DNA from 4 places in the Streptomyces sp. NPDC053755 genome. Region 3 is predicted to be linked to each of the others. Evidence: riboswitches for the same ligand, from Rfam matches in the RefSeq annotation. Region 3 holds a riboswitch; each other region holds the start of a gene.

Region 1 (7,787 bases), on a different contig from region 3:
GGGCGCGGCGCTCGCGGACGATCAGGACGGGGCCGCCGGCGGGCCCGGCTTCGCTGCCGTCCCAGGCCCGCAGGCGCACCGGGAGCGGGACCCCCAGCAGTTCCTCGGCGAGAGTGGTCAGCCGCAATGCGGCGTCGGCCATGGTGCACACCTCCGTGATGTCGTGCCCCAGAAATGTTCGTCACCACGTAAACACCGTCCGTAGGCGAAACCAGTCCCGCCGTGGCACAACGACTCGGTAAAACACGCGAAGGGCCGCCCGCACCACGGATGGCGGACGGCCCTTACGGGTCATGCGAGGTACTGCGTGTACTGCGTGTGCCACGGCTCCCCGGGGTCTCGCCGGCGGGCGGCGAGGCGGGGCGGCGGGCTAGGAGGCCTTGGCCTTCTCCTGGCTCGCCGGGGCGACGGCGGCGGGCGCCGGAGCCGGCTTGGCCGCCTCGTAGAACTCCTCGCGCGGCGTCTCCATCGCACCGAGGGAGACGACCTCGCGCTTCAGGAACATCGCGAGGGTCCAGTCGGCGAAGACGCGGATCTTGCGGTTCCAGGTCGGGACGGCCATGCCGTGGTAGCCACGGTGCATGTACCAGGCGAGACGGCCCTTGAGCTTGATCTTCATCTTGCCCATGACGATCATCGCGACGCCCTTGTGGAGGCCGAGACCCGCCACCGCACCCTTGTTGGAGTGCTCGTACGTCTTCTGCGGGAAGCCCCGCATGCCGGAGACCACGTTGTCGCCGAGGACCTTCGCCTGGCGCAGCGCGTGCTGGGCGTTCGGCGGGCACCAGGCGTTCTCGACGCCGGCCTTGCGGGAGGCCACGTCCGGGACCTGGGCGTTGTCGCCCGCGGCCCAGATGTAGTCGGTGCCCTGCACCTGGAGCTTCTCGGAGGTGTCCACGTGGCCGCGGGGGCCGAGCGGGAGACCGAAGCGGGCGAGCGCCGGGTTCGGCTTCACACCGGCGGTCCAGACGATCGTGCTGGAGTCGACCTCGAGGCCGTTCTTCAGCACGACGTGGCCGTCGACGCAGGAGTCCATCGACGTCGAGAGGTAGATCTCGACACCGCGGCTCTCCAGGTGCTCCTTGCCCCAGCGGCCCAGCTCCGGGCCGACCTCGGGAAGGATCTTGTCGGCGGCGTCGACCAGGATGAAGCGCATGTCCTCGCGCTTCACGTTGGTGTAGTACTTCGCCGCGTCGCGGGCCATGTCCTCGACCTCGCCGATGGTCTCCGCGCCGGCGAAGCCGCCGCCCACGAAGACGAAGGTCAGCGCCTTGCGGCGGACGTCCTCGTCCGTCGTCGAGTCGGCCTTGTCCAGCTGCTCCAGGACGTGGTTGCGGAGGCCGATGGCCTCCTCCACGCCCTTCATGCCGATGCCCTGCTCGGCCAGGCCGGGGATCGGGAAGGTGCGGGAGACCGCGCCCATCGCGATGACCAGGTAGTCGAAGGGCAGCTCGTAGGCCTCGCCGACGAGCGGCGCGACCGTGGCGACCTTGCGGTCCTGATCGATGGTGGTGACGCGGCCGGTGAGCACCTCGGCTCCGCGCACGACGCGCCGCAGGGGGACGACGACGTGCCTCGGCGAGATGCTGCCTGCGGCGGCTTCGGGGAGGAAGGGCTGGTACGTCATGTACGAGCGCGGGTCGACGACCGTGACGGTCGCCTCGCCGTAACGCATCTTCTTGAGAATGCGTCGAGCTGCGTACAGGCCTACGTACCCACCGCCTACTACGAGGATCCTGGGACGCTCCGTGGTGCTCATGCCATCGAGTATCCACCCCTCCGAGGGGGGTCGCTCGTGCGCCCCTTCACAAGCACTTCGGGCACCTCTGCTACACTCCGCCGCCCACGTGACCGAGGTCATGATGCAGCAAAGGAACCAGGGCGTTACGGCGCACGTTGTTCACCCCCGTTGAACTGGCCTGGAGAGCTGTCGTTAACCCTGAACCACGTGGTGCGTTCACACGATGGAAACAGAGTGCGAACGGGGCTCCGCACCTACGAAAGCGCCCCGGCAGGGGCCCCGGAGGCCCTCAAGACCCCTCTTGGCCCCCCTCGGGGCGCTTTTCCTTGTGAAGAACTTCACGAACTTTCTCGACGGCCCCTCACCGAGGCCGCCGCCGGGTGTCCGTTATGCCACGGACAGGGCGATTCCGTCGAGGATGTCGTGCTCGCTGACGACGACCTCGCGGGCCCCCGTGCGCTCCATGATCTCCAGCAGCACCAGGGCCCCCGCGACGATGACGTCGACCCGCCCGGGGTGGATGACCGGGATCGCCGCCCGCTCGTCGTGCGTGGCCTCGAGCAGCCGCCGGGTGACCTCGGCGACCTGCTCGCGGGAGATCCGGGAGTGGTGGATCGCGGTGGAGTCGTACTCCGGGAGGCCGAGCGCGATGGCGGCGACGGTCGTCACCGATCCGGCGAGCCCGACGAGGGTGCCGGCCTCGGTGATCGGGACCGTCCGCGCGGCCAGGTCGAGCGCGGCCCGGACGTCGGCGCGGACCGCCTCGATCTCGGCGGGTGCCGGCGGATCGCTGCGCACGTGCCGCTCCGTCAGGCGTACGCAGCCGATGTCCACGGACCGGGCCGCCTCGACATGGCGGTCGCCCACGACGAACTCGGTGGAGCCGCCGCCGATGTCCACCACCAGGTAGCGGTCCGCGCCGGGCAGCTCGGCCGTCGCGCCCGTGAAGGAGAACTCCGCCTCCTGGTCGCCGCTGATCACCTCGGGCTCGACGCCCAGGATCCCGGCCACGCCGGCGACGAACTCGTCGCGGTTCTCCGCGTCCCGCGAGGCGGAGGTGGCCACGAAGCGGAGCTTGTGCGCGCCCAGCTCCTCGATCACGGCGGCGTACTCACGGCAGGCGGCGAAGGTGCGCTCCAGCGCCTCGGGGGCGAGCCGCCCCGTCCTGTCGACGTCCTGGCCGAGCCGGACGATCGTCATCCGCCGGTCGAGCTCAGTCAGCTCACCGGTCTCGGGGTGCACGTCGGCGACGAGGAGGCGGATGGAGTTCGTCCCGCAGTCGACGGCCGCGACCCGGGTCGTGCCGGTCATGCCGTCCCCTCCTTCTCCTCGCAGGGGGTGACGCAGGGGCCCTTGGCCCACCACTCCGGCAGCATGGCGATCGCCTCGTCGCCGAGCGGGTTGACCCCGGGGCCGGCGGCCAGCGAGTGGCCGACGAGGACGTGCAGGCACTTCACCCGGTCCGGCATGCCGCCGGCGCTCGGGAAGCCCTCCAGGACGTCGATGGCGTCACGGCGGGCGATGTAGTCCTCGTGCGCGGCCCGGTAGGCGGCGGCCAGTTCCGGATCGGTGCCGAGGCGGGCCTGCATCTCCTTCATGACCCCGTTCGCCTCAAGGGTGCCGATGGCGGAGGCGGCGCGGGGACAGGTCAGGTAGTACGTGGTGGGGAACGGGGTGCCGTCCGGGAGCCGCGGCGCGGTCTCGACGACGTCCGGGTTGCCGCACGGGCAGCGGTGCGCGATGGCGCGCAGCCCGCGGGGCGGCCGGCCGAGCTGCGCCTCGAATGCGGCGACGTCCGCCTCGGTGGGCTCGGTGCGTGCGGTCTGCGGAGGGGGCGTTTCCATGCCTGCGTCTGTCTTCTCGTCGGTGGGCGGTGAGGTGGGCGGCGCGGTCCGCGGTGCGGTGCGCGTGCGCTCCACGGTCCGCGGCGCGCGTCCCCCCTGGGGGGTACGTGGTGCGCGACGCGGTACGTGAGGCTCGGTGCGGGTGCGACGCGTGTGCCGTCGCACCATCATCTCGCGCCCGCGTCCCCGCGGGGCGCGTCGGCGCGGTCGACGCCGTCCCAGAGGTTGGAGTACCACGGGCGGTCGGCCGCGCCCTGCTCGGCGCGGCGGGCGCGCTCCGCTTCGGGGTCGTTCGCGGTGAAGCCGGTCTCGCCGGGAAGGACGTAGTGCAGGTGCTCCCGGGCGAGACGGCGGACGTACGCCGGGTCCTGGAGCCGCGCCTTCTCGTCCCGCAGCTCCTCGACCCGGGCGGCCGCCTCGGCGGCCTGGCGCTCCTGCTCGGCGATCTCGCCCCGCTGGGAGACGTACTGGCGCATGGGATAGGCGAGCGCCACGACCAGCGAGCAGACGATCAGGGCGAGGAAGGCCGCGCGGCCGGTGAGCCGTGAGCGGCGGGCCTGACGGCGCGTCTGGGAGCGGTAGACACGGGCGGCGGTCTGCTCCCCGAGGAGTCTGATCCGGGTCGCGGTCGAGAAGCGGTCCCGGTCCTTCGCGGCCATGTCGTGTCGCCTCCCCTGTCCGTCCCTCACACGCGTACGTCCCCGCACACGGTACGGGACCGGGTGCGGGGACGTACGGAAGCTACCTGCGGGGGGTCGTTCAGCCCTTGAAGCGGGGGAACGCGCTGCGGCCGGCGTAGACCGCGGCGTCGTCGAGGATCTCCTCGATGCGCAGGAGCTGGTTGTACTTGGCGACGCGCTCGGAGCGGGCCGGGGCGCCGGTCTTGATCTGGCCGCAGTTGGTGGCGACGGCGAGGTCGGCGATGGTGACGTCCTCGGTCTCGCCGGAGCGGTGGGACATCATGCACTTGAAGCCGTTGCGCTGGGCCAGCTCGACGGCGTCCAGGGTCTCGGTCAGCGAACCGATCTGGTTGACCTTCACCAGGAGGGCGTTCGCGGACGCCTCCTCGATGCCACGGGCCAGGCGCTCGGGGTTGGTGACGAACAGGTCGTCACCGACGAGCTGGACCTTGGCGCCCAGCTTCTCGGTGATGACCTTCCAGCCGGCCCAGTCGTCCTCGAACAGCGGGTCCTCGATGGAGACCAGCGGGTAGGAGGCGACGAGCTCCTCGTAGTACTCGGTCATCTCGGCGGCCGAGCGGGACTTGCCCTCGAACTCGTACGAGCCGTCCTTGTAGAACTCGGATGCGGCGCAGTCGAGCGCGAGCGCGATGTCCTTGCCCGGGACGTAGCCGGCCTGCTTGATGGCCTCGAGGATGAGGTCGAGCGCGGCGCGGTTGGAGTCGAGGTTCGGGGCGAAGCCGCCCTCGTCGCCCAGGCCCGTGGAGAGGCCCTTGGTCTTCAGGACGGACTTGAGGGTGTGGTAGACCTCCGTGCCCCAGCGCAGCGCCTCGGAGAAGGACTCCGCGCCGATCGGGGCGATCATGAACTCCTGGATGTCCACGTTGGAGTCGGCGTGCGACCCGCCGTTCAGGATGTTCATCATCGGAACGGGCAGCAGGTGCGCGTTCGGGCCGCCGAGGTAGCGGAACAGCGGGAGGTCGGACGCCTCGGAGGCGGCGTGCGCGACGGCGAGGGAGACGCCGAGGATGGCGTTGGCGCCGAGCGAGGACTTGTCCGGGGTGGCGTCCAGGTCGAACATCGCCTGGTCGATCAGGCGCTGCTCGGTGGCGTCGTAGCCGACGAGTTCCGGGCCGATCTGCTCGATGACGGCGAGGACGGCCTTCTCGACACCCTTGCCCTGGTAGCGGTTCGGGTCCCCGTCGCGAAGCTCGAGGGCCTCGAACGCACCGGTGGAGGCACCGGACGGAACGGCAGCACGGCCGGTGCTGCCGTCGTCGAGGCCGACCTCGACCTCGACCGTGGGGTTGCCTCGGGAGTCCAGGATTTCCCGGGCTACGACGACGTCGATGGACGGCACGAGCATCTCCTTCTGGGATGTGACGCTAGATGTGACGCATGCGGTGCAGGGTCGCTTTGGCCTTGCGGCAAGAGCCTAACCGGCTCCGGGGCTCCAGCCCGCCGGGCGCCCGCCCGCTGGGACGAAAAAGGACCCAAGGGCATGCATATGGGGACGGACGAACCCAGAACTACTGGACAGTAACGAGGCCGGGCCGCCGGATGGGCTCCCGGGTGCGGGCCGGGCGGGCCGACGGCGTGCCCGTGACGCGCGGAACCCCGGCCCGACGCGCACGGGGGAAGGGCGCGCCGGACCGGGGTGGTCACCGCGGGAGGGTCGTGGGGCCCGTGGAAGCCGCCGGACTCACACGGGCCGCCGGGCTCACTTCAGGTGGAGCTGCTGGCCCGGGTAGATCAGGTCGGCGTCGTCGACGATGTCCTTGTTGAGCTCGAAGAGCTTCGCCCAGCCGCCCTTGACGTCGTGGGCGGCGGCGATGGTGCTCAGGGTGTCGTGGGCCTTGACCTTGTACTCGCCGTCGCCCTTCTCGACCTTCTTGCCGGTCGGGGTGGTGACGGTCTTCTTGGACTCGGCCTTCTTGGGCTCCGCGGCCTTCGGCGCGGTGCGCTTCTCGCTGCGGGTCGTCGGCTGCTCGGCCTGACGCTCCGGCGCGGGGGCGCTCTCCTCGGCGGAGCCGCCGTCGTACGAGGCGCCGGAGAGGCCCACGCCGCAGCTCGGCCAGGCACCCTTGCCCTGGCCCGCCAGGACCTTCTCGGCGATCTCTATCTGCTGCGACTTGGAGGCCTGGTCGGCGGTCGCGGCGTAGGCGGTGCCGCCGTAGGCGGCCCAGGTGGAGGCCGAGAACTGCAGGCCGCCGTAGTAGCCGTTGCCGGTGTTGATGGACCAGTTGCCGCCCGACTCGCACTGGGCGACGGTGTCCCACTCGGAGGCGGTGGCCGCGGAGGCGGACCCGGCGGTCATCAGCGGGGCGGCCACGGCGACGCCGGCGATGCCGGCGAGCGCGACGGCGCGGGTGGCCTTGGAAGCGCGACGGTGCTTGCCCTTGCTCGAAAGCAGCATGAAGTTCTCCTCACCGACGCCTGCGAGGTGAGCTGTCGGGTTCGGACCAAGTGAGTTGTCCGGCCGCGTGACCAGCACGCGGCTCCACCCCAAGCCGTTCCGGCCGTCTGTCTCGACGGCCGGGACCGGCACTTACCTGGGTCCCCCGCTCCTGCCTACGGCGCTTGCGCGACGACTGTTCCCATCGGCCGACGGCAGGATTCGGCGTTTTCGGTCGACGGGGCCCGCGGTGGCGAGCGGTGTCGACCGTAAACACAGACCCCCACGAAGTTCAAAGACGTCCATAGGGGAGAAATCGCCCCTACGCACCCCTGGGCGAGGGGCGTTTACGCAGGTGAGAAGCGACAGGAGCAGAGTTTGCGGACGTGGCGGGCCAGTTCGGGCAAAGAGACCCATGTCTCACTTACACAGAACCGGACATAGGGCCCCTAACTACCCCTGGGCGGGGACCGTTTCGGGCGACAGGTCGAGGCTCTGACCAGGCAGGATGAGGTCCGGATCGGCGCCCACCGTCCGGCGGTTGGCGTCATAGAGAGCGGTCCAGCCGCCGGGCAGCTCGTTCTCCTGGGCGATCTCGGTCAGATTGTCCCCCGGCTGCACGGTGTATTCGTCCGCGGTGCCGGAAGTGTCCGTGTTGTTCCCACCCGCGCCGGGTGTCGCGCTCTTTGTCGACCCGTCAGTCCCGTCGACACCGGCGGCCCCGTCGGCCGGCGAAGCGTGACGACCGCTCTCACGGCCCGCGTCTGTACCGGTTTCGAGGGTGTTGTCCGCATTGCCCGTCTCTGGGGCGGCGCCTCCGCGGTGCTTGCCGGTGCCGGGGGCGACCGGGGCGGAGGGCGCGGTGGAGGTCCCGGGCGTGGCACCGGTGCCCGGCGCGCCGGTGGTCGCCGAGGCGTCCGGCGACGAGGGCGCGGTGGAGGCGGGAGCCGAAGGCGCGGCCGGGGAGGTCGCGGGAGCGCTGGGGAAGGTCTCCGGCGCGGAGGGGCCGGCCGGGATGCCGGCGGTGCGGTTCGACTCCGCGGCCGGGCCCGTGGGCTCCTCCGGCGTGACCGGCGGTCCCGGGTCGACGTCGGGGACGGTGCCGTCGTTCGTCAGGCCGGCGATGG
Region 2 (7,787 bases), on a different contig from region 3:
ACAAGACCGAGAACGGAGAAGAACTCATGGCCGAGGAAGTGTTCGACGGATTCGATCACACGCGGTACGAGGCGGAGGTCAGCGAACGCTGGGGCCGCGACGCGTACGAGAAGGGGGACCGCTGGTGGCGCTCGCTCAGCGCCGAGCGGAAGCAGGCGTTCATGGACGAGCAGGCCGGCATCGCCCGCGACTTCGGGCAGGCGGCCAGGGACGGCCTCGCCGCCGGCAGCGACGAGGTGCAGGAGCTGGCCCGGCGACAGGTGGCGTGGCTGTCGCACACGACGACGCCCGCGAAGGAGTACGTGATCGGCCTCGGCCGGATGTACGTCGACGACCCGCGTTTCACCGTCCACTACGACAAGCACGGCGAGGGCACGGCGGTTCTCGTCCGGGACGCCATGGAGATCTACGCCGAGCGGAACCTCTAGGCCGTGACCGCGCCTCCCCGCCGCCACCGCGCGAAGGGTCGGCGCCGAGCCCGTCGTCGGGGGAGTGGCGCGTGCGGGCCGTCCCCCAGTCGGCGGAGTGGAGGTCGCCGCCCGGCGCGGCTCCCGGCAGGCTGGGGAGGGCACGGTACCGTCCGTCGCCGTGTACGGACCCGGCAGGAGAGCACAGGTGGGGCAGCCAGCGGCGGGGAACGGGACCTCCGGGCATCCGCGTCCGCGTGGCGAACGCGCCCGCCGGTTCATCCGGGCCCTGCCTCCGCTGGTCATCGCGGGAGGGATCGTCTTCGACCTGTCGACCCCGCCCGCCTACACCGCCGCCCCGCTGTTCTCCGCCGCCCCGCTCATCGCGGCCCCGCTCTTCTCGATGCTGACGACCCTGCTCACCGGCATCGCCGCCGTACTGGCCTCCATCGGGCTGCACGTCTACAACGACACCCTCACCGACGTCCCGGCGCTCACCGAGACCTTCACGGTCATCACGGTCTCCGCCCTCGCCCTGCTGATCAACCGGGTCGTGCGGCGCAGCGGCGAGCGGCTGGCATCGGCGCGGGTGATCGCCGAGGCGGCGCAGAAGGCCGTGCTGCCGACGCCCGCCGAGCGGATCGGCGGGCTGCAGATCGCGGCACGCTACGAGGCCGCGCAGGCGGACGCGTTCATCGGAGGCGACCTGTTCGCCGTCCAGGACACCCCCCACGGCGTACGGCTCGTGGTCGGTGACGTACGGGGCAAGGGCCTGGACGCGGTCGAGGCCGTCGCCGTCGTCATCGGCGCCTTCCGGGAGGCGGCCGAGCAGGAGTCGACGCTGGAGGGCGTCGCCCAGCGCCTGGAGCGGGCGCTGGCCCGCGAGGGCACCCGGCGGGCCGGCCTGGACGCCGCCGAGGGGTTCACCACCGCCGTCCTGGCCGAGATCCCGCGCGGTGCCGGGCTCATCCGGGTGGTCAACCGCGGGCACCCGGAGCCGCTGCTGCTGTTCGCCGACGGCGGCCTGACCATGCTGGCGCCGACCGAGCCCGCGCTGCCCCTCGGAATGGGCGATCTGGCCGCGTGGCCGGACCGGGCAGACGCGACGCCGTACCCGCCGGGCGCCACGCTGCTCCTCTTCACGGACGGCCTCTCGGAGGCGCGCGACGCCCACGGGGCCTTCTACGACCCGGCGGAGCGTCTCGCCGGGAGGATCTTCCCGGGGCCGGAGGAGCTGCTCGACGCGCTCGTCGACGATGTGCGCCGGTACACCGGCGGCGGGACGACGGACGACATGGCGCTGTTGGCGGTGAGCCGTCCGGCGTTGGGGCAGCCGGTGCGGCGGCGGACGATGCCCGTGGTGCCGTGACGGGGGCGGTCGTGACCATCCGTGATCGAAAGATCCCGCTCCGATAACAGTTGACTTAACATCAGTTTCGAGTTGCGCACCGCCTTTTCACGGGAGGGGGGTCAAGTCGGGCCAATACCCCGCAATCCTGTGAACGATCAGTAGGAACAGCTTGGAATCAGGACCCCCTGTCTATTAACGTTCGATAACGCAGCGCGGTCGTCCCAGTCGTCGCAAGAGACGGCACCGTGCGCGTGCGCCGAATCCTGAAAGGGAACCGGGGAACCACCACTTGGGGTGAATCGGGCGCTTTCGCACCTGTGCGACCGTGCCCGTAGGAGACCTTCCTGCTCCGAACCCGTCAGCTAACCCGGTAGGCGAGAAGGAAGGAAAGGAGCACGCCTCCGTGGCGTCCAACACCCCTGCCCCCGAAGCCCCCTTCGACGCGTTCGGTGCCTCGGGTGCCGCCGGGACGGACCACGACGCGGGCACCTGGGAGGAGTGGAACCCGACCGAGGACTCCCTCCGCCAGCAGGCCCGCTCCGGAGGCCGTCACCGCGTCGTCAAGCAGCGCTCCGGCTTCGCCCGCTCCTCCACCGTCCTCGGCGTCGGTGTGATCGCCGCCGTCGGCGCGGGCGGCCTGGCCACCGCCCAGGAGAAGCCCGCCGTCTCCATATCCCTTCCCGACCTCGACCTCCCGGACGCCTCCCAGCTGCCCGGCGTCGGCGAACTCCTCGAGGACGGGACCGACGGAGCTGGCGACGTCGCCGCGACGGGCAACCTCCAGCCGCTCACCGCCACACTCGCCCTGGAGGCCGAGGGCACCGGGGCGGCCGAGGCCACCACCGCCTCCGCGTCCACCGCCGACGCGGGCGAGGCGCTGCGCGCCCGCATCCTCCAGCAGGCCGAGCAGCAGCAGGCATCCGCCGACGCCGCCGAGAAGGCCGCGGCGGAGAAGGCGGCGGCCGAGAAGGCCGCTGCCGAGGCGGCCGCCAAGGCGAGCGCCGCGGAGAAGGCGGCGGCCGAGGCGAAGAAGCAGGCCGAGGCCGAAGCGGCGGCCAAGGCCGAGGCGGAGCGCCTGGCGAAGCTCGCCGCGAGCTACGCCCTGCCCACCTCCTCCTACGTCATCACCTCCACCTTCGGCGAGTCCGGCTCGATGTGGTCCTCGGGCTACCACACGGGTCTCGACCTCGCCGCCCCCACGGGCACGCCGGTCAAGGCGGTCCACGGCGGCACCATCACCTCGGCCGGCTGGTCCGGCGCGTACGGCTACCGCATCGTCCTGGAGCTGGAGGACGGTACGGAGATCTGGTACTGCCACCTCTCCTCCATGACCGCCGCCGCCGGTCAGTCGGTGGGCACCGGCGAGACGATCGGCCGCGTGGGCGCGACCGGCAACGTCACGGGAGCCCACCTCCACCTGGAGGTCCACACCCCGGGCGGATCCGGCGTGGATCCGGCGGCCTGGCTCCGGGACAAGGGCCTGAACGTCTGACCCGGCAGGTCGGTCCTGGCCGGCGCGGCGGACGCCGCCGTGCCCGGTACGGGCCGGGCGTCCGTCAGCTGCGGTACGGGTTGTAGCCGCTGTAGTCGAGGTACTGCGGCGGCGCCCACACCTGCCCGGTGGCCCGCGCCGCGTACGTGAGCGCGGGGGAGGCCACCGCCTTGCGCTGCCAGAGGTGGTGCAGCAGTTCCTGCTCGCGGGCGGCGAAGTCCGGTTCCGCCGCGCCCCGCTCGGCCCGGTGGCGCAGGAACGCCAAGGTCGTCGCGAAGGCCTCGTACTCCCCGACCGCCTGCGCCGCGGGCTTTCCGTACGTCCGTGCGGCGAAGGCGCGGGCCATCGAGCGGGCCCGCATGGAGGAGAGCGCGAGCGGCTCGGCGGGGGAGAGCCAGCCCGCCGCCGCGTACGCCGGGAGCTGCCCGGATATCGTGCGCAGCTCCCGCTGCCGGCTCCATATCGCCAGCCAGGTCAGCAACGCGAACGCCGGCACCATGAACATGCCGTACACCAGGATGAACCCCCAGCCGCCGAACACGGCCGAGCCGTTCCACAGGGCGTGCATGCCCATGGCGAGGACCAGGCCGGCCACGGGGAGCAGGATCCGGCGGATTCGCCTCCGGCGGGCTGCGAGAGCCGCGAAGCCGAAGCCGAGGCCGGTGAGCACGGTGAAGAGCGGATGCGCGAACGGCGACATCACGATCCGCACGAAGAAGGTGCCGGCCGTCACCGAGCCGAGGCCCGAGGAGCCGAACTCCTGGTCCTCCCCGAAGGCCCTGCCGAGATAGAGGATGTTCTCGGTGAAGGCGAAGCCGGTGGCGGTGAAACCGGCGACGACGACCCCGTCGATCAGCCCGGTGAAGTCACGCCGGCGGAAGAGGAAGAGCAGCAGCACCGCGGCGGCCTTGGCGCTCTCCTCCACGACCGGTGCGACGACGGTCGCGCCGAGGGTGTCCGCCGAGGTGGGGTCGGCGGTCGCGGTCGCTATCCAGCGGACCGCGAAGGTGTTGGCGGTCAGCGCGACGAGCGCGGCCGCGAACGCGCCCCAGGCGAAGGCGAAGAGCTGGTTCTTCCACGGGCCCGGCTCCACGCGGTCGAGCCAGCGGAACGCGGCCATCAGGAGCGGCACGGGCAGCACGGCCAGACCGAGCCCGACGAGGAAACCCTCCGTCCCGGTCTCGTCCCGCACCAGCGCGAGGATCACCAGGGCGCACAGCGCGAGCACCGTGATCACCGCGACGGCCCGGACGGCCTTGCTGCGCCAGAAGGCGCGCCGGGGCCGGTAGCGCCACTGGGCACGGCCGGGGACGCCGGCGAAGGCCGGCTCCTCGGCATCCCTGGCGGGTACGGGGGAGGGAACGGGGTTCGACACGTAAGCGACCCTAACGAGCCGCACCGACAACGTGCGCGGGAGTTCCGTGCCCTGTGGAAAACCCGGCCTACACCCGCCGGAAGAGGAGGTCGTGGACCACGTGCCCCTTGTCGAGGCCCTGCCCCTCGAAGCGGGTGAGGGGGCGGAAGTCCGGGCGGGGGGCGTAGCCGCCGTCGGGCCGGGTGTTCGCGAAGCCGGGGTGGGCGGAGAGGACCTCCAGCATCTGCTCGGCGTACTCCTCCCAGTCCGTGGCGCAGTGCAGGACGGCGCCGGGCTTCATCCGGGTCGCGAGCAGGGTGAGGAACTCGGGCTGGATGAGGCGCCGCTTGTGGTGGCGCTTCTTGGGCCAGGGGTCCGGGAAGTAGACGCGGCAGCCGTCGAGGGCGTCGGCGGTGAGCATCTCGCGCAGGAGGATGATCGCGTCGCCGTTGGCCACCCGGACGTTCTCGAGCCCGTTCCGGTCGGCCAGTCCCAGGAGGTTGCCCTGGCCGGGGGTGTGGACGTCCACGGCGAGGATGCCGGTGCCGGGGTCGGCGGCGGCCATCCGCGCGGTGGCCTCGCCCATGCCGAAGCCGATCTCCAGGACGACCGGAAGGCCGCCGAACATCTCCTTCAGGTCGAGGACCCGCTTGCCGTCGATGTCCAGACCCCAGTCCGGCCAGCGCTTGAGCATGGCCTCGGCCTGGCCCGCGGTGACGCGGCTGCGCCGGGGCTGGAAGCTGCGGATGCGCCGCTCGTGGTGCGACCCGGCGGGATCGGGCAGGGGCCCTTCCCCGGCGGCGAACATCCGGCTGCCCCGGCGGGCGACGACGGCCTCGGCGACGGGCTCGGTGGCGGACGCGACGGCGACCCGATCGGCGTGGACGGGCGCGTCGGCGGGGTGCGGAACGGTTTCACGGGTCTCAGACACAATGCGGCAATTCTACGGGGCCGCCCGCGCTCGCCGGCGGTCCGCGGCGAGGGCCCGGGCGCGGCCTTGCGGCCCGGTCGCGGGGCGGGGTCGGGGACGACCCGGGCGAGCGGGCCGGGGGCGGCAGGGAGCGGTCCGGGAGGGGCAGCGGCCCCGGGGCGGCCTGGGAGGGGCAGCGGGGCGGGGGAACGCCCCTACAGCAGCGCCAAGGCGCGCTGCGCGACCTCCCTGCCGATCGGGAGGGACGCCGTCGCCGCCGGGGACGGGGCGTTCAGGACGTGCACCGTCCTCGCCGACTCGCGGATCAGGAAGTCGTCGACCAGGGTGCCGTCCCGCAGGACGGCCTGGGCGCGGACGCCCGCCGAGGTCCGTCGCAGGTCCCGCTCCTCCACGACCGGCAGCAGCCTGCGCACGGCCTCCGTGAACGCCCGCTTGGACAGCGAGCGCCGCAGCTCCCCCGCTCCGTACCGCCAGTGCTCCCGCGCGATCGCCCACGAGCCCGGCCACGCGAGCGTGCCCGCGAGGTCCCCGGGGCGCACGACCGACCAGCCGTACCCCTCCCGGGCGAGCGCCGGCACGGCGTTCGGGCCGACATGGACGCCTCCGTCGACGCCCCGGGTCAGGTGCACGCCGAGGAACGGGAACGCGGGGTCGGGAACCGGATAGACCAGGCCGCGGACGAGCGAGGGATCGGCCAGTTCGTAGTACTCGCCCCGGAAGGGGACGATCCGCATCTCGGGGTCGTCGCCCGCGAGCCGGGCCACCCGGTCACAGTGCAGCCCGGCGCAGTTCACCAGGACCCGCCCGCGCACCACCCTGCCCGCAGCCGTGCGCACGGCCACCCCCCAGGGCCGCCGGTCGACCGCCGTGACCTCCGAGCCGTAGAGGACGCGGGCCCCGGAGGACTCGGCGAGCTGCGCCGTCACCGCGCCGTAGTCGCAGATCCCCGTCGTGCCGACGTGGATCGCCGCGAGGCCCCGCACCCTCGGCTCGTAGGCGGAGATCTGCGCCGGTCCCAGCTCCCGCACCGGGATGCCGTTCTCCCGGCCGCGTTGCACGAGCGCGTGCAGGCGGGGCAGCTCCTCGCGCGCGGTCGCGACGATCAGCTTGCCCGTGACCTCGTACGGCAGGTCGTACTCCGCGCAGAACTTGACCATCTCGGCCGCGCCCGCGACCGCGAACCGCGCCTTCAGGGATCCCGGACGGTAGTAGATCCCGCTGTGGATCACGCCGCTGTTGCGTCCCGTCTGGTGGCGGGCCGGGCCGGGCTCCTTCTCCAGGACGGTGACACGGGTGCCGGGCGCGGCGCGGCTCAGGGCGTACGCCGTCGACATGCCGACGATTCCGCCGCCGATCACGAGCACGTCGCAGTCCACGTCCCGCACATTCCGTACCCGCCGCACGGACCGCTCGGACCGGACGTCCCGCGGGTCTCGTGCGTCCCGTACGGACGTCTGCGCCCCGGACACCTGCACCACCTCCCACCCCGATAGTGCACTGGCCCACTGACAATGCGGCTAAACCCGGTGGGACACGCGTCACGCCGGTGTCATCAGCAGCGGCCGGGCCCGCTCGCGCAGCTCCATGACCCTCGGCTCGTCCCCGTACGGCTCGAGCCGGTGCAGCAGATCGCGGACGTACTCCGTGGTGCGGGCGGACGAGATCCGCCCGGCCACCTCCACCGCGCGCGTGCCCGCCGCGCAGGCGGCGTCCAGATTGCCCGACTCCAGCTCGGCGACCGCCGACACCACGAGCCGCAGCCCGTGCGAGCGGACGTACTCCTCCGTCGGCCGTGACAACGCCTGCTCGGTGAAGCGGCGGACCTGACGGGGGGCCTTGAGGTCGCGGTAGCACTCGGCGGCGTCGGCGCAGAACCGGTCGTACGAGTAGAAGCCCAGCCAGGACGGGTCGGCGTCGCCCTCCCGGGAGCGCTCCAGCCAGCCTTCGGCCGCCTTGAGCGCCGCCGCGGCCGCCGCCCCATCGTTCGCCTTCGCGTGCGCCCGGGCCTCGACGAGCCGGAAGAAGGACAGGGTGCGAGCCGTGGCGAGCCCGCGGTTGCGCTCGAGGGCGGCCTGGGCGAGGTCCACGCCCTCGTCGGCGAAACCGCGGTAGGTGGCCTGGAGCGACATGGAGGCGAGGACGTAGCCGCCGAGGGGCACGTCGGCGGCGGCGCGGGCGAGGCGCAGGGCCTGGATGTAGTACCGCTGGGCGGCCTCCTGCTGACCGGTGTCGAAGGCCATCCAGCCGGCCAG
Region 3 (7,787 bases):
GACCGGAGTCCGGGGGCAGTGCGAGGGTGCGCAGCAGGCGTCCGCCCCGCCACGCCTTCGGTGTGCCGTCGGTGTCGACGGCCGCCACGACCCCGGAGTCGTTGACGTCGATGTCGGCCTGTCCCGACGTCCCGCCCTCGCCGAGGAGGCGGACAGCGGTGTCGCCCCTGCGGAAGGTGAACAGCGCCACCGTGCGGTCGGACCGCCGCGTCAGCCAGCCGGCCATGAGCCCTTTGCGGTTGACCGCGCGGACGACCCCCTCGTCGTAACCGGCGGGGAGGGGCACCGGGTGGACCCGGTCGCCGGTCCAGTACACGGGCAGGCCGCCGCTCGCGCCGACGGCGAGGCGGCGGGGCCCGAGGTCGTGCACGCCCTCGGTGGCGAACGCGCCGCCCGCCGAGGCCGCGAGCGAGGGCAGGACCTTCGGTCCCGGCTCGCAGATCCCGGCTCGCGCGGTCGCGGAGTCGGCCGTGGCGGGCCCCGCCCCGGTGATCAGAGCCGCCAGCGCGACCGCGCCGGCGCACCAGGCGATGCTTCTCTTCAACTGTCTCCCCCTTCGGCGACGACCCGCGGTCTCCCCGGCCACGGGTCTGCGAAGGGCCCATCCTGCCTTCCGCCGTCGGCACGTGGGACGGAATGCCGCAGACCGCTTACGGCCCGGTCCGGGGGCGCACGGCGACGGCGAGGTCCCGGCCCCCGAGCGGCCGGGTCCTCGCCGTCGTCGTCCTCACCGGCCGTTTAGTAGGGGCCGTTGACGTTGTCGATCGAGCCGTAGCGGTCGGCCGCGTAGTTGCAGGCGGCGGTGATGTTCGCGACGGGGTCGAAGAGGTCCATCGACGTACCGGGGACGTGATAGGCGAGGAACGTCGGCTCGATCACCTGGAGCAGGCCCTTCGAGGGAGTGCCCTTGAGGGCGTTGGAGTCCCAGAGGTTGATGGCCTGCGGGTTGCCGGAGGACTCCCGCATGATGTTGCGCTGGATCCCCTCGTAGGTGCCGGGGATCCCGTACGAGGCCATGATGTCCAGCGACTCGCGGATCCAGCCGTCGAGGTCGTTGGTATAGCGCGGAGCGGCCGGCGCGGCGGCGGGGGCGGCCGCCTGCGCCGCCTTGACGGGCGCGGCGCCGCGGTCCTGCGAACGGCTGGCGCGGTCGGCGCTCGTGCTCGCCGTGCTCTTCGGCTTGGCCTTGGCCTTCGCCTTCGGCTTGCTCGTGGTCTCGGCCTTGGCAGGCGCCTTGGGCGCGGCCGCCTGCTTCCGGAGCGTCAGTTCCAGACCCGGGTGGATGAGTGACGGATTGTCACCCACGACGCTTCGGTTGATGTCGTAAAGGACCTTCCAACCGCCGCGTACGCCCTGCTCGTGCGCGATCAGGGAAAGGGAATCACCGGCCGTGACCGTGTAGGAACGCGCCGGGGTCGAGGCGGCGGGAATCGATTCTTTGATCTTTTCCACGGCGCTGGATACGGTCTTCTCCGTGACAATTCCGGTGGGCGTTCCGGAGGCGGCGGAGGGCGTCGCGTGAGCGGCGGCGGTGGCGACCAGCGGCAGGGCCAGGGCGGCGCCGCCGGTGCCGGCGAGGGCGAGGCCACGAGTCAGGGGACGGTGCTTGGGGCGCCGGTGCTTACCGTGTGCAGGCATGATGGGTTCCTCTCCGGCGCCTGCGGGGTGAGCTGTCGGGTTCGGGCTGGAGATGCCCGGCCGCACGTGTGCGACTTCACCCCGATCCGATCCGGAATCCCGAACCGGAGAGAAAGGTGGGTCCCCCGCTCCTGCCGACGGGTGAATAGTTGGTCTTTCGGGCGGTGGCAGGATTCGGCGATCCGCTCGAATGCAGGTGACCGTAGGCGAGAAATGTCGACGGAAACAAGTCCCTGGCCGTGCGGGTAATTCCAGAATGTGTGCCCGTGGTGTGACGTGGCCCTCGGCGCGGGGAAGGCCGGGGCCGAACTCCCTTGGGCAGCAGGGGGTCGCCGGGTCGCCGGGGGCCGTTCCGGGCAGGGGCGTGATTCATGTCACCGGGGGAGTGATATCGGTTTTTATGCGTTATTCACCGTAGTGTGCAACCTCAAAAGGAAACGACATCAATATCCCTTGATATCCCTTTTGGTGCTTTATGTCCCACGAGGGTGGGGGGAGAAGGGTGCCTTGTGGCGCAAGGTAGTCGCTCACTATCATGCGCCGCATGACAAAGGAGCTGCCGGGCGCCGGCGACCAGCGGCGCAGCCAGCTTCTGCGCGGGGTGTTCGACCTCTGTCTGCTCTCCCTGATCGCCGAACGACCACGGTACGGCTATGAGTTCGTCGAAGCGCTCGCGGAGAGCGGTCTGGAGCCGGTGAGCGAGGGAAGCATCTACCCCCTGCTCGCCCGGATGGAGCGGGCCGGGCTCGTCGAGTCCTACCGGGCGCCGTCGGCCAGCGGCGGCGCGCCCCGCAAGTACTACCGGCTCACCGGGCCGGGCCGCGCCGAACTGGACAGCGGGCGAGCCGTCTGGCGGGACTTCGCCGCCCAGGCCGGCCGTGTCCTGGCAGGCCCGACCGGGCCGGATCGGCCTGACCGGGCCGACTGACCGCACCATCGAAACCGACGGGGGAGACGACCACATGACATCCGAACGTGTACTCGCGGTGTGCCGCAGCAACTGGGAGTACCGCGGCATCGACGACGCGGCCGTCCGCGACATGCTCGCCGAGCTGGCCGCCCACCTTCAGGACGCGGAGGCCGCCGGGCGCACCCCGCGCGAGGTGGTCGGGGAGGACGTCAAGGCGTTCGCCGCCTCCTGGGCCGCCGCCCGCCGGCCGCTGCACCGGCGCGTGGCGCGCCTCGCGGCCATGATCCCCTTCGTCGCGGGCGTGCTGCTGCTGATCACCCACCTGCGCCGGTGGACGCCGGCCGTGGATGTCGCCGCGGGCCACCTGGCCTTCTGTGCCGCGATCGCCGTGGTCACCGTCGCGCTCGAGCTGCGCCGAGGCTCCCTGGGCCTGGGAAGGGGCTGGCTGGTCGCGCTCGTCGCCGGCCTCCCGGCCCTCGTGATCACCGACCGGCTCGCCGGTGTGGAGCCGCTGTTCGGCGTGCCCCTGGGGGCGAGCGTGGCGCTGGTGCTTCCGGGTCTCGCGTACACCGTCGCCGACGGACGGGCTCGCCGGCGCGCGGCGGGCCAGCCGGACAGGCCGTGACCTGCCCGGGGCCGGACCGGCCCGTCTCGCACCGAGGAGGGGAGGGCCGTGGGCTCCCCGAAGGCGGAGCGGTGTGCGGTCGATCCCCGACGGGCTGAGCGCACCTCCGCACTGTCGCCGCGACCGCGACCGCGACCGGCCGTTGCCGTGACCGTGCGGCCCCGCGTGGCCGCACGGGGCGACGTACCGCGTCGGAGCCCTCGCACGCCGCCGTACCGAGAGGTCTGGACGACGACCGGCGCCCGCGCCGAGGTGGCCGACTCGCGAACACCGACGACGGCGGATTATGCGATTGCCGGGCCGTGGGCGCCGTGGAAGCCTGTGCAGCCGGACGGACGGACCGGCCGGACCGCGAACCGATGGGGGAGCATCTGTGGGTGTGTCAGCGACCGGGGCCACCGTGACGACGAAGCTCGGCGAGGTCGGGGGAACGATCACCGACGGACTGCGCGTCACGCGGGGAATCCCCTACGCCGCACCGCCCTTCGGGGCCGCCCGCTTCCGCGAGCCCCGGCCCGTCGAGCCCTGGGACGGGGTACGGGACTGCACGCGCTTCGGGCCCGTCGCCCCGCAGTCGGCGGAACTGCCCGGAGCCCCGGTCTGGCGCCCGGGCGACGAGGACGTCCTGACCCTCAACGTCTGGACGCCGGACGACGCCGAGGGCCCGCTCCCCGTGCTGTTCTGGATCCACGGCGGCGCCTACACCTTCGGCTCCTCCGCTCAGCCCGACTACGACGGATCCGCCCTCGCCCGCGCCGGTCTGACCGTGGTGACCTGCAACTACCGCCTCGGTTTCGAAGGGTTCGGCCACGTGCCCGGCTTCCCCGACAACCGCGGACTGCTCGACCTGATCGCCGCGCTGGAATGGGTACGCGACCACATCACCGCCTTCGGCGGAGACCCGGCCGACGTCACCGTCGCCGGGCAGTCCGCCGGCGCCGGGGCGGTGGCCTGCCTGATGAGCAGCCGACGAGCCGACGGCCTCTTCCACCGCGCCATCGCGCACAGCGTCCCCGACGCGTCCTTCCCGCCGGACCTCGCCGCGGGCCTCGCGCGACAGGTCGCCGACGCCGCCGAAGTCCCGTTCACCGCCGAGGGCCTGCTCTCCGCGCCCCCCCGGACGCTCGTCGCGGCCTCGGACCGCGTCGTGGCGCGGTACGCCGCCGACCCCGACTCCGGACCGCTCCACTACGACACGGTCATCTACGGACCGGTCCTCGACGGTGAACTCCTCACCGCGGACCCGTTCGACGCCTTCGCCGACGGCGCCGGCCGCGACATCGACCTCCTGGCATGTCACACCACCGAGGAGTACTGGCTGATGCACCAGGTCGGCAGCATGCCCCCGGCCACCACCGAGGACGACCTCGCGCGCTTCACCGCGCACTGGGACCTCCCCGACGACCTCGTCGAGCGCTACCGCGCCCTCATGACGGGCCGGCCGGTCCTGGACATCTACCTCGCGCTGGCCGGGGACGCGCTGTTCGCCGCTCACACCGCGCGCCTCGCGCGGTCCCATGCCCGCGCCGGCGGCCGCACGCGCCTCTCCCGGTTCGACCGCCGCCGCACCCGCGCCGACGGGACCACGGTCCGCGCCTGGCACGCGGCGGACGTCCCCTTCGCCCTCGGCACGCTGGACGCCGTCGGCGTCGACTTCCTCACCGGCGGCCCCGCCGACGCGGACGACCGGGCCCTCTCGCGCCGCATGGTCCGCGCCTGGGCCGCCTTCGCCACCGACGGGGACCCCGGCTGGGAGCAGCTCGACGGCCGGACCGGCGGTCCGGTCCATGTCTGGTCCGTCCCCGCCGACCGCGACGAGGGCCCGGCGGAGGCGCACGGCCTCTGGGACGACGTCCGAGCGACGCCGCTGCGGCTGTGACGCGCAGCGGCGTCGCTCGTCAGCGAGGCGCCCATCCCGCGAGGCGCCCACCCGTGGGCCCCGCCCCAGGCGCCCACGCTCCGGGGCACGCACAGGAGGCCGGTACCGCGCGGCACCCCCGCGTGGCGTGCGCTCGACCCCGAAGCGGACGCTCCGGGCCACGCCCGTCTCTCGCGGCCGCCCGTGAGGCACCTCCCGTCCGGCCCGGTCCCCGTCCACCGGCCGACGGCGCCGACCGGACCGGGGCGGCCCCCTTCGCCCGGCCCGCGCCGCGACGCGCGATAATCGCGACGCGCCCGCCGGCGGCCGGGGAACCGGCCCCCGCCGCGCGCCGTGCCCCACCCGCGAACCACCCGGGAGGGCGGGCCGACCCGCGCCCGCCCCAGGAGAGGAAGACCTGATGGACGCCCAGCACTTCGAGCGCGTCACCGCGTTCATCGAGGCGCGCCTGCGCCCGCTGTTCGACGCCGAGACCGGCAGCGAGCACGGCTTCGGAATGGACGACACCTCCCGCTCCCTGCGCGCGCTGCTCAACACCGTGAGGGCCGCCGCGGCCGTCAAGGGCCTCGCCGAGCAGCGGGCCACCGCCGACCGGACCACCCGGGACATCATCGACCAGGCGCTGGAGCACAACTGGGACGTGCTGCGCGGTGTCGCCCGCCACTGGGAGGACCACCCCGACTTCCTCCGCGAGTTCAAGCGCCACTCCTGGGAACTCGACGCCCCCGCCCCGGCCGCTGCCGTCCCCGCCGACGCGTGACCGACACCGACACCGACAGCGGCATCGACGCGGGCGCCGACCCCTATCTGTGGCTCGAGGAGACCGAGGGGGAAGCGGCGCTGGCCTGGGTCCGCGAGCGCAACGCCGAGACGGTCGCGGAACTGACGGCCGATCCCGGGTTCCAGGCCATGACGGCCGAACTGCGCGAGGTCCTCGACGCGCCCGACCGGATCCCGTACACCCGCCGCCGCGGCGCGTATCTCTACGACTTCCGGCAGAGCGCCGGCCACACCCGCGGAGTGTGGCGCCGCACCACGCTGGAGCAGTACCGCAAGGACGAGCCGGAGTGGGACGTCCTCCTCGACCTGGACGCCCTGGCCGCGGCCGAGGGCGAGGACTGGACCTGGCACGGCGCGGGGACGCTGGCCCCCGAGCACCGGCACGCGCTCCTGAGCCTCTCGCGCGGGGGCGGGGACGCCGTGGTGGTGCGGGAGTTCGACCTGCTCACCCGCCGTTTCGTGGACGACGGCTTCCGGCTCCCCGAGGCCAAGACCAGCGTCTCCTGGATCGACCGCGACCACCTCTACCTCGGTACCGACCTCGGCCCCGGCTCGATGACCGCCGCCGGCTATCCGCGTACGGTACGACGCTGGCGGCGCGGCACCCCTCCCGCCGAGGCCGAACTCCTCTACGAAGCGGCGGAGACGGACCTCTCCGTCTCCGCCTGGCACGACCCGACGCCGGGCTTCGAACGCGACTTCGTGGCCCGCCACAAGGACTTCTGGCACCAGGAGACCTTTCTGCTGGGCGAGGGGGACACGCTCCGGAGGATCGACGTCCCCGACGACGCCGAGTGCTCCGTCCACCGCCGGTGGCTGCTGGTCACCCTCACCTCCCCCTGGCTGGGACACCCGGCCGGCGCCCTGCTCGCCTTCGACTTCGAGGGCTTCATGGCGGGGGAGCGCGAGCCGGCCCTGCTGCACGCCCCGGAGGAGCACACGGCCCTGATCGGCCACGCCTGGACGCGCCACCACCTGATCACGGAGACCCTCGACCACGTCGAGGGTCGCGTGCACGTCCTCACGCCCGGGCCCGACGGGTGGGAACGCCGGCCGATGGCGGAGGTGCCCCCCATGGCGTCCGCCACCCTCACGGACACCGACCCCGACACCGGCGACGAGTACTTCCTCGCGATCACCGGATACCTCAGGCCCGCCACCCTGTACCGGGGCGAGATCGGCGCGGAGAGCGAGGCGGTCAAGCGGGCGGCGGAACGGTTCGACACGTCCGGGCTCTCCGTCCGCCGCCACTTCGCGACCTCCGCCGACGGCACCCGCGTGCCCTACACCGTGGTCGGCCCGGAGTCCGGCTCCGCCCGGCCCGGGCCCACCCTCCTCACCGGGTACGGCGGATTCCAGGTCGCCCTCACCCCCCACTACGACGCCGTCCGCGGCCGGGCGTGGCTGGCGCGCGGCGGCACCTACGTGGTGGCGGGCATCCGAGGCGGAGGGGAGTACGGGCCGGACTGGCACCGCGCCGCGCTGAAGGCGCACCGGCAGCGCGCGTTCGAGGACTTCGCCGCCGTCGCCCGCGACCTGCACGCCCGCGGCGTCACCACCCCGGACCGGCTCGGGATCACCGGCGGCAGCAACGGCGGCCTGCTGATGGGCGCCATGCTCGTCGCATGCCCCGAGCTGTTCGGCGCGATCGTGGCCCACGTCCCCCTCCTGGACATGCTGCGCTTCCACCGGCTCCTCGCCGGAGCCAGCTGGACCGCCGAGTACGGCGATCCCGACGACCCCGCCGACCGGCCCCATCTGGCCGGCCTCTCGCCCTACCACCGGCTGCGCGCGGACCGCCCCTACCCGCCCGTGCTGCTCACCACCTCGACCAGGGACGACCGCGTCCACCCGGCGCATGCCCGCAAGACCGCCGCCCGGCTGCGGGAGCTCGGTCACCGTGTGCTCTTCCACGAGACGCTGTCCGGCGGTCACGCGGGAGCCGCCGACCACGC
Region 4 (7,787 bases), on a different contig from region 3:
CGGCCAGGACGGCCAGGTCGACCGGCTCCCCGATGTCCGCGACGGAGCGGAAGGCCGGCACGCCGTCGAGCGCGGTCGCCTCCTGGTCGAGAGCCCGGTTCACGGCGTACGTCCGCCCGGTGTAGCCGGCGTCGAGGAGGTTGCGCAGCACGGTCCGGCCGACGCCGCCCGGGGTGCGGCCGGCGCCGACGACGGCGACCGAGCCGGGGCTGAGCAGCCGCTGCACGGAGCGGGCCTCGGCGCGCTGCTCACGGGCGAGCTGGACGGCGAGCGAGCGGTCGGTGGGCTCCAGGTCGAGATGGAGGCGCACGGCGCCGTCCTCGAAGCTGCGCTTCTGGGTGTACCCGGCGTCCGTGAACACCTTGATCATCTTGTTGTTGGCGGGGAGCACCTCGGCGGCGAACCGTCGGATGTCCCGCTCCCGCGCCACCGCGGCGATGTGTTCGAGCAGGGCGGAGGCGACGCCCCTGCCCTGGTGCGCGTCCTGGACGAGGAAGGCGACCTCGGCCTCGTCGGCGGGGGCCGAGGCGGGCAGGCCGCGGGCGTCGATGCGGTCGTACCGCACGGTGGCGATGAACTCGCCGCCGACGGTCGCGGCGAGTCCGACCCGGTCCACGTAGTCGTGATGGGTGAAACGGTGGACGTCCTTGGCGGACAGGCGCGGGTAGGGCGCGAAGAACCGGTAGTACTTCGACTCGTCCGAGACCTGTTCGTAGAAGCTGACCAGTCTGTCGGCGTCGTCGACGGTGATGGGCCGGATGCGTGCGGTGCCGCCGTCGCGGAGGACCACGTCCGCTTCCCAGTGGTCCGGGTAGGCGTGTTCCGGCTGGGCCGGGTCCGGCTGTTCCGACGCGCTCTGCATGGGGCAAGCGTACGGCGGGGGTACGACAGCGGCACCGGCCGCGCACGGCGTGCGTGCCCCGCACGGTCCGTGCAAGGTGGGAGGGCCGGAGGGCGGTTCCGCCGGGCCGCGGGCAGGCACGAGCACATCGCCGCACATGAGAGACTGGTCTAGACAACCCGCTAAGACTTGAAGGGCAACACCATGGCTGAGCGCCGCGTCAACGTCGGCTGGGCCGAGGGCCTGCACGCCCGCCCCGCCTCCATCTTCGTCCGTGCCACCACGGCCTCCGGCGTCCCCGTGACGATCGCCAAGGCCGATGGCAACCCGGTGAACGCCGCGTCGATGCTCGCGGTGCTCGGTCTGGGCGCACAGGGCGGCGAGGAGATCGTGCTCGCTTCGGACGCCGAGGGCGCCGAAGCCGCGCTGGACCGTCTCGCCAAGCTGGTTGCCGAGGGTCTCGAAGAGCTTCCCGAGACCGTCTGACGTCACCTCGCGAAGGAGCCGCGTCCCGCCCCCCGGCGGACGCGGCTCCTTCGCGTCTGCCGGGCCACAGGCCGGCACCGGACAGACCGGCACGGCAGGGCGCACGGCCGGGACGCCTCACGCGTCCTGCCGGTCCCCGCGTCCTGCCGGCTCGCGCGTCCGGCCGTCTCGCGCGTCCTGCGGCGAGGCCACGGGAAGGCCGGGGCCCGGGCCGCGAGGACTCCAGGGGAAAGGATTCCGGACAGCCCGAATTCGCGAGCCCGCCGACGCGATGCCCTGTCGACGAAATCGATCGAGGGGCCTTTAAGGGCCCCGCATTTCCGGGCAGCAGAATTCCACCGCCCCATTACTTCTCTTTGTATACGGCCCGGTCGTTAATTCCGGATGCTCGCGGTGTTTACGACATGTTGCGAAGCCCTCACACGGCCGCGCTCGGGCCGCTTCGGCCGGTACAGGACCAGCGAACGTTCGGCGTGCAGGGCGGTGAGGGCGCGGGCCCGCTCGGCGTCTCCGCGGGCCACCGCGTCGACGATCGCCCCGTGCTCGGCCCAGGCCTCGACCGGCTGCGCCGTCGGCTCGATCGCGTACATCCAGGCGATCTTGTGCCGCAGCTGCGTGAGCAGCGCCGTGAGCGCCGGACTGCCGGACGCCTGCGCGAGGGTCTCGTGGAACCAGCCGCCCAGGGAGCGCAGGTCGTCGCCCTGGCCGCGGCGGGCACGCTCCTGACCCAGCCTGACCAGGCCGCGCAACACCTTGAGGTGCGCGTCCGTACGCCGCTGGGCGGCGCGGGCGGCCCCCAGCGGCTCCAGGAGCGCCCGGACGTCCAGCAGGTCCGCCGCCTCCTGCTCGGTTGGCTCGGCGACGTGGGCGCCCGCGTGCCGACGGGTGACCACGAAGCCCTCCGACTCCAGGGTGCGCAGCGCCTCGCGGACCGGCACGCGGGAGACTCCGTAACGGCGCGCCAGCTGCTCCTCGGTCAGCCGGCTGCCGCGCTCGAAGAGACCGGAGACGATGTCGTCCCGAATCGCCGTGCATACCGAATGCGCCGGGATGCGCATGTTCGACCTCCGCCTTTTCCGCGCGAAACCCATCCGATGGACGTCTGTTCGTCGACTCTTCGGTGACTCTATTGCAGCGGGGCGGTATTTCCGATGGCTACGGGAGATCCATGGATATCTTTTGGCCGACGAAAAAGCCCCGGCTCGGTACGAGCCGGGGCTTTTTCGTCGGGCCTTGGGCGGCCCGGTGGCGTTCGCCGGACGCGGTCGGGTCAGACGTTCACGCCGCGGGCGCGCAGGTACGCGACCGGGTTGATGTCGGAGCCGTACTCGGCGCTCGTGCGGGCCTCGAAGTGCAGGTGCGGGCCGGTGGAGTTGCCGGTCGAGCCGGAGATGCCGATCCGCTCGCCCGGGGTGACGGTCTCGCCGACCGAGACACTGATGGCCGAAAGGTGCCCGTACTGGGTGTACGTGCCGTCGTTCATCCGGATGACGATGTTGTTGCCGTACGCGCCGCCCCAGCCGGCCTCGACCACGGTGCCGGAGCCGACGGAGACGACCTCGCTGCCGTAGGAGGCGTGGAAGTCGACGCCGGAGTGGCTGCCGGAGGACCACAGGGAGCCGCCGGTCTGGTACCCGGTGGTGACGTACGAGCCGGCGACGGGGAGCTGGAAGGAGTTCAGGCGCTTGCGCTCGGCCTCCCGGGCGGCGCGCTCCTTGGCTTCGCGGATCTCCTTGGCGCGGGCCTCGGCCTTGCGCTTCGCCTCCGCCTTGGCACGGGCCTCGGCCTTCGCCTTCGCGATGGCCTCGACGGCCTCCCGCTCCTGCGCGGCCGCCTGCACGTCGATCCGGTCCGCCAGCGACTCGGAGACGACGGCCTGGTTCATGCCGGTGTCCTCGAGCGAGCGGGTGTCCGTGTCAGCGGCGAGCGCCGGGGAAGCGAGGGTTCCGATGACGCCGGTGGTGGCGAGGGTCGCGACGCCGGCGATGCCCGCGCTGCGGCGCGCCAGACGGCTCGGACCACGATGCTTCCCGGTGGCACGGGTGAACGCCATGTAGTGGCTGATCCTTTCCTTCCTTCTCGCCTACCGGGTTAGCTGACGGGTTCGGAGCAGGAAGGTCTCCTACGGGCCCCTCCGCACGGGTGCGAAGGCGTCCGATTCACCCCAGGGACTTCGTGTGGGTCCCCGGCTCCCCAGGCTCGCGCCTGACGGGGACTCGGCGATGACTGTCCGATGCCGCGGGTGCGGCGGGTGCAACTGGCGAACAGCCGGATTGACGCTAAACGGACCGTCTTTCAATCGGCAAACGGACTCGGCTGTTTGTAAGACATGCCACAGGGCAGACACCCACCCTCCGCCTCAATACGGACAAAAGATCAACAAAGGCGAGGACCCCGACGTATGGTGACGTCGGGGTCCTCGCCGTGGCGTCTGTTCCGCCTCGATCAGCCGGTGACGACGGTGACTTCGCCGATGCCGAGCGCCCGCACGGGCTCCTCGATCTGCGCCGCGTCACCCACGAGCACGGTGACCAGACGGTCCACCGGGAAGGCGTTGACGACCGCGGCCGTCGCCTCCACCGTGCCCGTCTCCGCCAGACGCGCGTACAACTGCGCCTGGAAGTCGTCCGGAAGGTGCTGCTCGACCTGGTCGGCGAGCGTCCCCGCGACGGAGGCGGCGGTCTCGTACTTGAGCGGCGCCACACCCACCAGGTTCTGCACCGCCACATCCCGCTCCGCGTCGGTCAGTCCCTCCGCGGCGAGCGTGCGCAGCACCTTCCACAGGTCGTCAAGTGCCGGGCCGGTGTTGGGGGTGTCGACCGAACCGCTGATGGCGAGCATCGCGGCGCCGTTGCCCTCGGCGTCGGAACGGAGCACCTGTCCGAAGGACCGGACGCCGTAGGTGTAGCCCTTCTCCTCGCGCAGGACCCGGTCCAGGCGGGAGGTGAGGGTGCCGCCGAGGCAGTACGTGCCGAGGACCTGGGCGGGCCAGACGCGGTCGTGCCGGTCGGCGCCGACGCGGCCGATCAGCAGCTGCGTCTGGACCGCGCCGGGGCGGTCCACGATGACCACACGGCCGGTGTCGTCGGCCGTGATCGGCGGGACGGGGCGCGGCTCGGCGGTGTCGCCGGTCCACGCGCCGAGCGTCTCGGCGAGGACCTCGTCCAGGTCGACGTCGGTCAGGTCGCCCACGACCACGGCGGTGGCCGTGGCGGGCCGGATGTGCGCCGTGAAGAAGGCGCGGACGGCCGTGGCGTCGATCGCGGCGACGGTCTCCTCGGTGCCCTGGCGCGGCCGGGACATGCGCGAGCCGGCCGGGAACAGCTCCTTGGAGAGCTGCTTGGCCGCCCTGCGGGCCGGGTTGGCCGTCTCGTGCGGGATCTCGTCGAGGCGGTTGCGCACCAGGCGCTCGATCTCGCTGTCGTCGAAGGCCGGGGCGATCAGGGCCTCGGAGAGCAGGCCCAGCGCCTTGGGCAGCCGGGAGACGGGGACCTCGAGGGAGACGCGTACGCCCGGGTGGTCGGCGTGGGCGTCGAGTGTGGCGCCGCAGCGCTCCAGCTCGGCGGCGAACTCCTCCGCCGTGTGCTTGTCGGTGCCCTCGGAGAGGGCCCTCGCCATGATCGTGGCGACGCCGTCGAGGCCCGCGGGTTCGGCTTCCAGGGGGGCGTCGAAGAAGATCTCGACGGCCACCACCTGCTGGCCCGGACGGTGGCAGCGCAGCACGGTCAGGCCGTTGTCCAGCGCACCCCGCTCCGGGGCCGGGAAGGCCCAGGGACGTGCGGTGCCCGGCTGGGGCTGCGGGTGGAACTCCATGCTCGTCAAAGCCGCGGCAGCGTCGCTCACTGGTCCGCTCCCTCTTCCTCGTCGTTCTCGCTGACGCTGTCGCCGTGCTCGGCAGTGACCGGTTCGTACACCAGCACCGCGCGGTTGTCGGGACGCAGCCGGGCGGCGGCGACCGCCCGCACCTCGTCGGCGGTGACGTCCAGGACACGGTTGACGGCGGTCAGGGCGAGCTGCGGGTCGCCGAACAGCACGGCGAACCGGCACAGTTCGTCGGCGCGGCCGGCGACCGTGCCGAGCCGGTCGAGCCACTCGCGCTCCAACTGCGCCTGGGCCCGCTCCATCTCCTCGGGCGTGGGGCCCTCGGCGGCGAAGCGGGCCAGCTCCTCGTCGACGGCGGTCTCGATCTCGGGCACCTCCACTCCACCGGAGGTCTTCACGTCGAGCCAGCCGAGCGAGGGCGCTCCGGCGAGGCGCAGCAGGCCGAAGCCGGCCGCGACGGCCGTGCGGTCGCGGCGGACCAGGCGGTTGTGGAGCCGGGAGGACTCGCCGCCGCCGAGGACGGTGAGGGCCAGGTCGGCGGCGTCGCACTCGCGGGTGCCGTCGTGCGGGAGGCGGTAGGCGGCCATCAGCGCGCGGGCCGGCACCTCCTCCTCGACGACCTCGCGGAGCTGCTCGCCGATGACGTCGGGCAGCGTGCCGTCGCGCGGCGGCCGCTTGCCGTCGTGGGACGGGATGGATCCGAAGTACTTCTCGATCCAGGCGAGGGTCTGCTCCGGGTCGATGTCGCCGACGACCGAGAGCACCGCGTTGTTCGGCGCGTAGTACGTACGGAAGAAGCTCCGCGCGTCCTCCAGGGTGGCCGCGTCCAGGTCGGCCATGGAGCCGATCGGCGTGTGGTGGTACGGGTGCCCCTCGGGATAGGCGAGGGCGGTCAGCTTCTCGAAGGCGGTGCCGTAGGGCACGTTGTCGTACCGCTGGCGGCGCTCGTTCTTGACGACGTCGCGCTGGTTCTCCATGGACTCGTCGTCCAGTGCGGCCAGCAGCGAGCCCATGCGGTCCGCCTCCAGCCAGAGGGCCAGCTCCAGCTGATGGGTCGGCATCGTCTCGAAGTAGTTGGTGCGCTCGAAACTCGTCGTGCCGTTGAGCGAACCCCCCGCTCCCTGGACCAGCTCGAAATGACCGTTTCCGTGGACCTGCTTCGACCCCTGGAACATCAGGTGCTCGAAGAGGTGGGCGAGACCCGTGCGGCCCGCGACCTCGTGACGCGAGCCGACGTCGTACCAGAGGCAGACCGCGGCGACCGGGGTCAGGTGGTCCTCGGAGAGCACCACGCGCAGGCCGTTGGCCAGCCGGTGCTCGGTCGCTGTCAGGCCGCCGGAGCCGGCCTCGGCCGTGGCCGTGTGACCCATGGGCATGTACGTCCCTTCGATCGCGATACGGAAAAGTCCTGCCACTGTATGCAAGCGCACCGACACCTCGCGAAGTTCCCGCAGGTTCGAGGCTTCCCTCTTCCGGGTCGCGGACGCGTCGCGTCCGGCCCAGGGGCGGCCGGAGGCGCGGCGGAACCGCCCATTCCCGGGTCGCGGTCGGCGTTGTCGGTGGGACGGTCCACAATGGTCCGCGTCAGATCAACCTTGTTGGTGAAGGAGCCGCAGCCGCGATGGCCCGCCGCAGCACGAAGACACCGCCGCCGGACGACGCGTTCGAGGAGCGAATCCTCGACATCGACGTCGTCGACGAGATGCAGGGCTCCTTCCTCGAGTACGCGTACTCGGTGATCTACTCCCGCGCGCTGCCGGACGCCCGCGACGGCATGAAGCCGGTGCAGCGCCGCATCGTCTACCAGATGAACGAGATGGGGCTGCGGCCCGACCGCGGCTATGTGAAGTGCGCCCGTGTCGTCGGCGAGGTCATGGGCAAGCTGCACCCCCACGGCGACGCGTCGATCTACGACGCGATGGTGCGCATGGCGCAGCCGTTCTCCATGCGGCTCCCCCTCGTGGACGGCCACGGCAACTTCGGTTCACTGGGCAACGACGACCCGCCTGCCGCCATGCGGTACACCGAGTCCCGGATGGCGTCGGCCGCGCTGCTGATGACGGAGTCCATCGACGAGGACACCGTCGACTTCTCCCCGAACTACGACGGCCAGGAGCAGGAGCCGGTCACGCTCCCGGCGGCGTACCCGAACCTGCTGGTCAACGGCGCCTCGGGCATCGCGGTCGGCATGGCGACCAACATGCCGCCGCACAACCTCGGCGAGGTGATCGCGGCCGCCCGGCACCTCATCCGGTACCCGAACGCCGATCTCGAGGCGCTCATGCGGTTCGTGCCCGGCCCCGACCTGCCGACCGGCGGCCGGATCGTCGGCCTCTCCGGCATCAAGGACGCGTACGAGAACGGCCGCGGGACGTTCAAGATCCGCGCCACCGCGACCGTGGAGAACGTGACGGCCCGCCGCAAGGGCATCGTCGTCACCGAACTGCCCTTCACGGTGGGTCCCGAGAAGGTCATCTCCAAGATCAAGGACCTGGTCGGCTCCAAGAAGCTCCAGGGCATCGCCGACGTCAAGGACCTCACCGACCGCAGCCACGGCCTGCGTCTGGTCATCGAGGTCAAGAACGGCTTCGTGCCGGAGGCGGTCCTGGAGCAGCTCTACAAGCTGACGCCGATGGAG

What was found. A riboswitch is a leader RNA that binds a small molecule or an ion and turns the genes downstream of it on or off. The one in region 3 is predicted to bind cyclic di-AMP.
Positions count from the first base shown of each region.
Region 1: it holds a riboswitch for cyclic di-AMP, as region 3 does, so the genes downstream of both, AB0K65_RS13140 (transglycosylase family protein) here and AB0K65_RS19035 (LysM peptidoglycan-binding domain-containing protein) in region 3, are expected to answer to the same signal.
Region 2: it holds a riboswitch for cyclic di-AMP, as region 3 does, so the genes downstream of both, AB0K65_RS31485 (M23 family metallopeptidase) here and AB0K65_RS19035 (LysM peptidoglycan-binding domain-containing protein) in region 3, are expected to answer to the same signal.
Region 4: it holds a riboswitch for cyclic di-AMP, as region 3 does, so the genes downstream of both, AB0K65_RS03345 (M23 family metallopeptidase) here and AB0K65_RS19035 (LysM peptidoglycan-binding domain-containing protein) in region 3, are expected to answer to the same signal.

Region 1 is NZ_JBFASK010000010.1:131,277-139,063, reverse strand. It holds gene AB0K65_RS13170 (cyclopropane-fatty-acyl-phospholipid synthase family protein) at 1-142, opposite strand, end outside; gene AB0K65_RS13165 (NAD(P)/FAD-dependent oxidoreductase) at 371-1,759, opposite strand; gene AB0K65_RS13160 (Ppx/GppA phosphatase family protein) at 2,129-3,052, opposite strand; gene AB0K65_RS13155 (DUF501 domain-containing protein) at 3,049-3,585, opposite strand; gene AB0K65_RS13150 (septum formation initiator family protein) at 3,753-4,244, opposite strand; gene eno (phosphopyruvate hydratase) at 4,345-5,631, opposite strand; gene AB0K65_RS13140 (transglycosylase family protein) at 5,986-6,681, opposite strand; cyclic di-AMP (ydaO/yuaA leader) riboswitch at 6,684-6,898, opposite strand; gene AB0K65_RS13135 (transglycosylase family protein) at 7,114-7,787, opposite strand, start outside.
Region 2 is NZ_JBFASK010000062.1:12,613-20,399, reverse strand. It holds gene AB0K65_RS31495 (MerR family transcriptional regulator) at 1-428, shown strand, start outside; gene AB0K65_RS31490 (PP2C family protein-serine/threonine phosphatase) at 616-1,776, shown strand; cyclic di-AMP (ydaO/yuaA leader) riboswitch at 2,003-2,150, shown strand; gene AB0K65_RS31485 (M23 family metallopeptidase) at 2,162-3,250, shown strand; gene AB0K65_RS31480 (PrsW family intramembrane metalloprotease) at 3,315-4,625, opposite strand; gene trmB (tRNA (guanosine(46)-N7)-methyltransferase TrmB) at 4,693-5,412, opposite strand; gene lhgO (L-2-hydroxyglutarate oxidase) at 5,730-6,920, opposite strand; gene AB0K65_RS31465 (MFS transporter) at 7,074-7,787, opposite strand, start outside.
Region 3 is NZ_JBFASK010000018.1:116,949-124,735, forward strand. It holds gene AB0K65_RS19030 (hypothetical protein) at 1-544, opposite strand, end outside; gene AB0K65_RS19035 (LysM peptidoglycan-binding domain-containing protein) at 739-1,638, opposite strand; cyclic di-AMP (ydaO/yuaA leader) riboswitch at 1,643-1,828, opposite strand; gene AB0K65_RS19040 (PadR family transcriptional regulator) at 2,183-2,566, shown strand; gene AB0K65_RS19045 (hypothetical protein) at 2,601-3,173, shown strand; gene AB0K65_RS19050 (carboxylesterase family protein) at 3,574-5,052, shown strand; gene AB0K65_RS19055 (hypothetical protein) at 5,453-5,812, shown strand; gene AB0K65_RS19060 (prolyl oligopeptidase family serine peptidase) at 5,809-7,787, shown strand, end outside.
Region 4 is NZ_JBFASK010000002.1:113,931-121,717, reverse strand. It holds gene AB0K65_RS03360 (GNAT family N-acetyltransferase) at 1-862, opposite strand, end outside; gene AB0K65_RS03355 (HPr family phosphocarrier protein) at 1,046-1,327, shown strand; gene AB0K65_RS03350 (GntR family transcriptional regulator) at 1,702-2,385, opposite strand; gene AB0K65_RS03345 (M23 family metallopeptidase) at 2,598-3,380, opposite strand; cyclic di-AMP (ydaO/yuaA leader) riboswitch at 3,393-3,559, opposite strand; gene AB0K65_RS03340 (pitrilysin family protein) at 3,773-5,170, opposite strand; gene AB0K65_RS03335 (pitrilysin family protein) at 5,167-6,525, opposite strand; gene AB0K65_RS03330 (DNA topoisomerase IV subunit A) at 6,771-7,787, shown strand, end outside.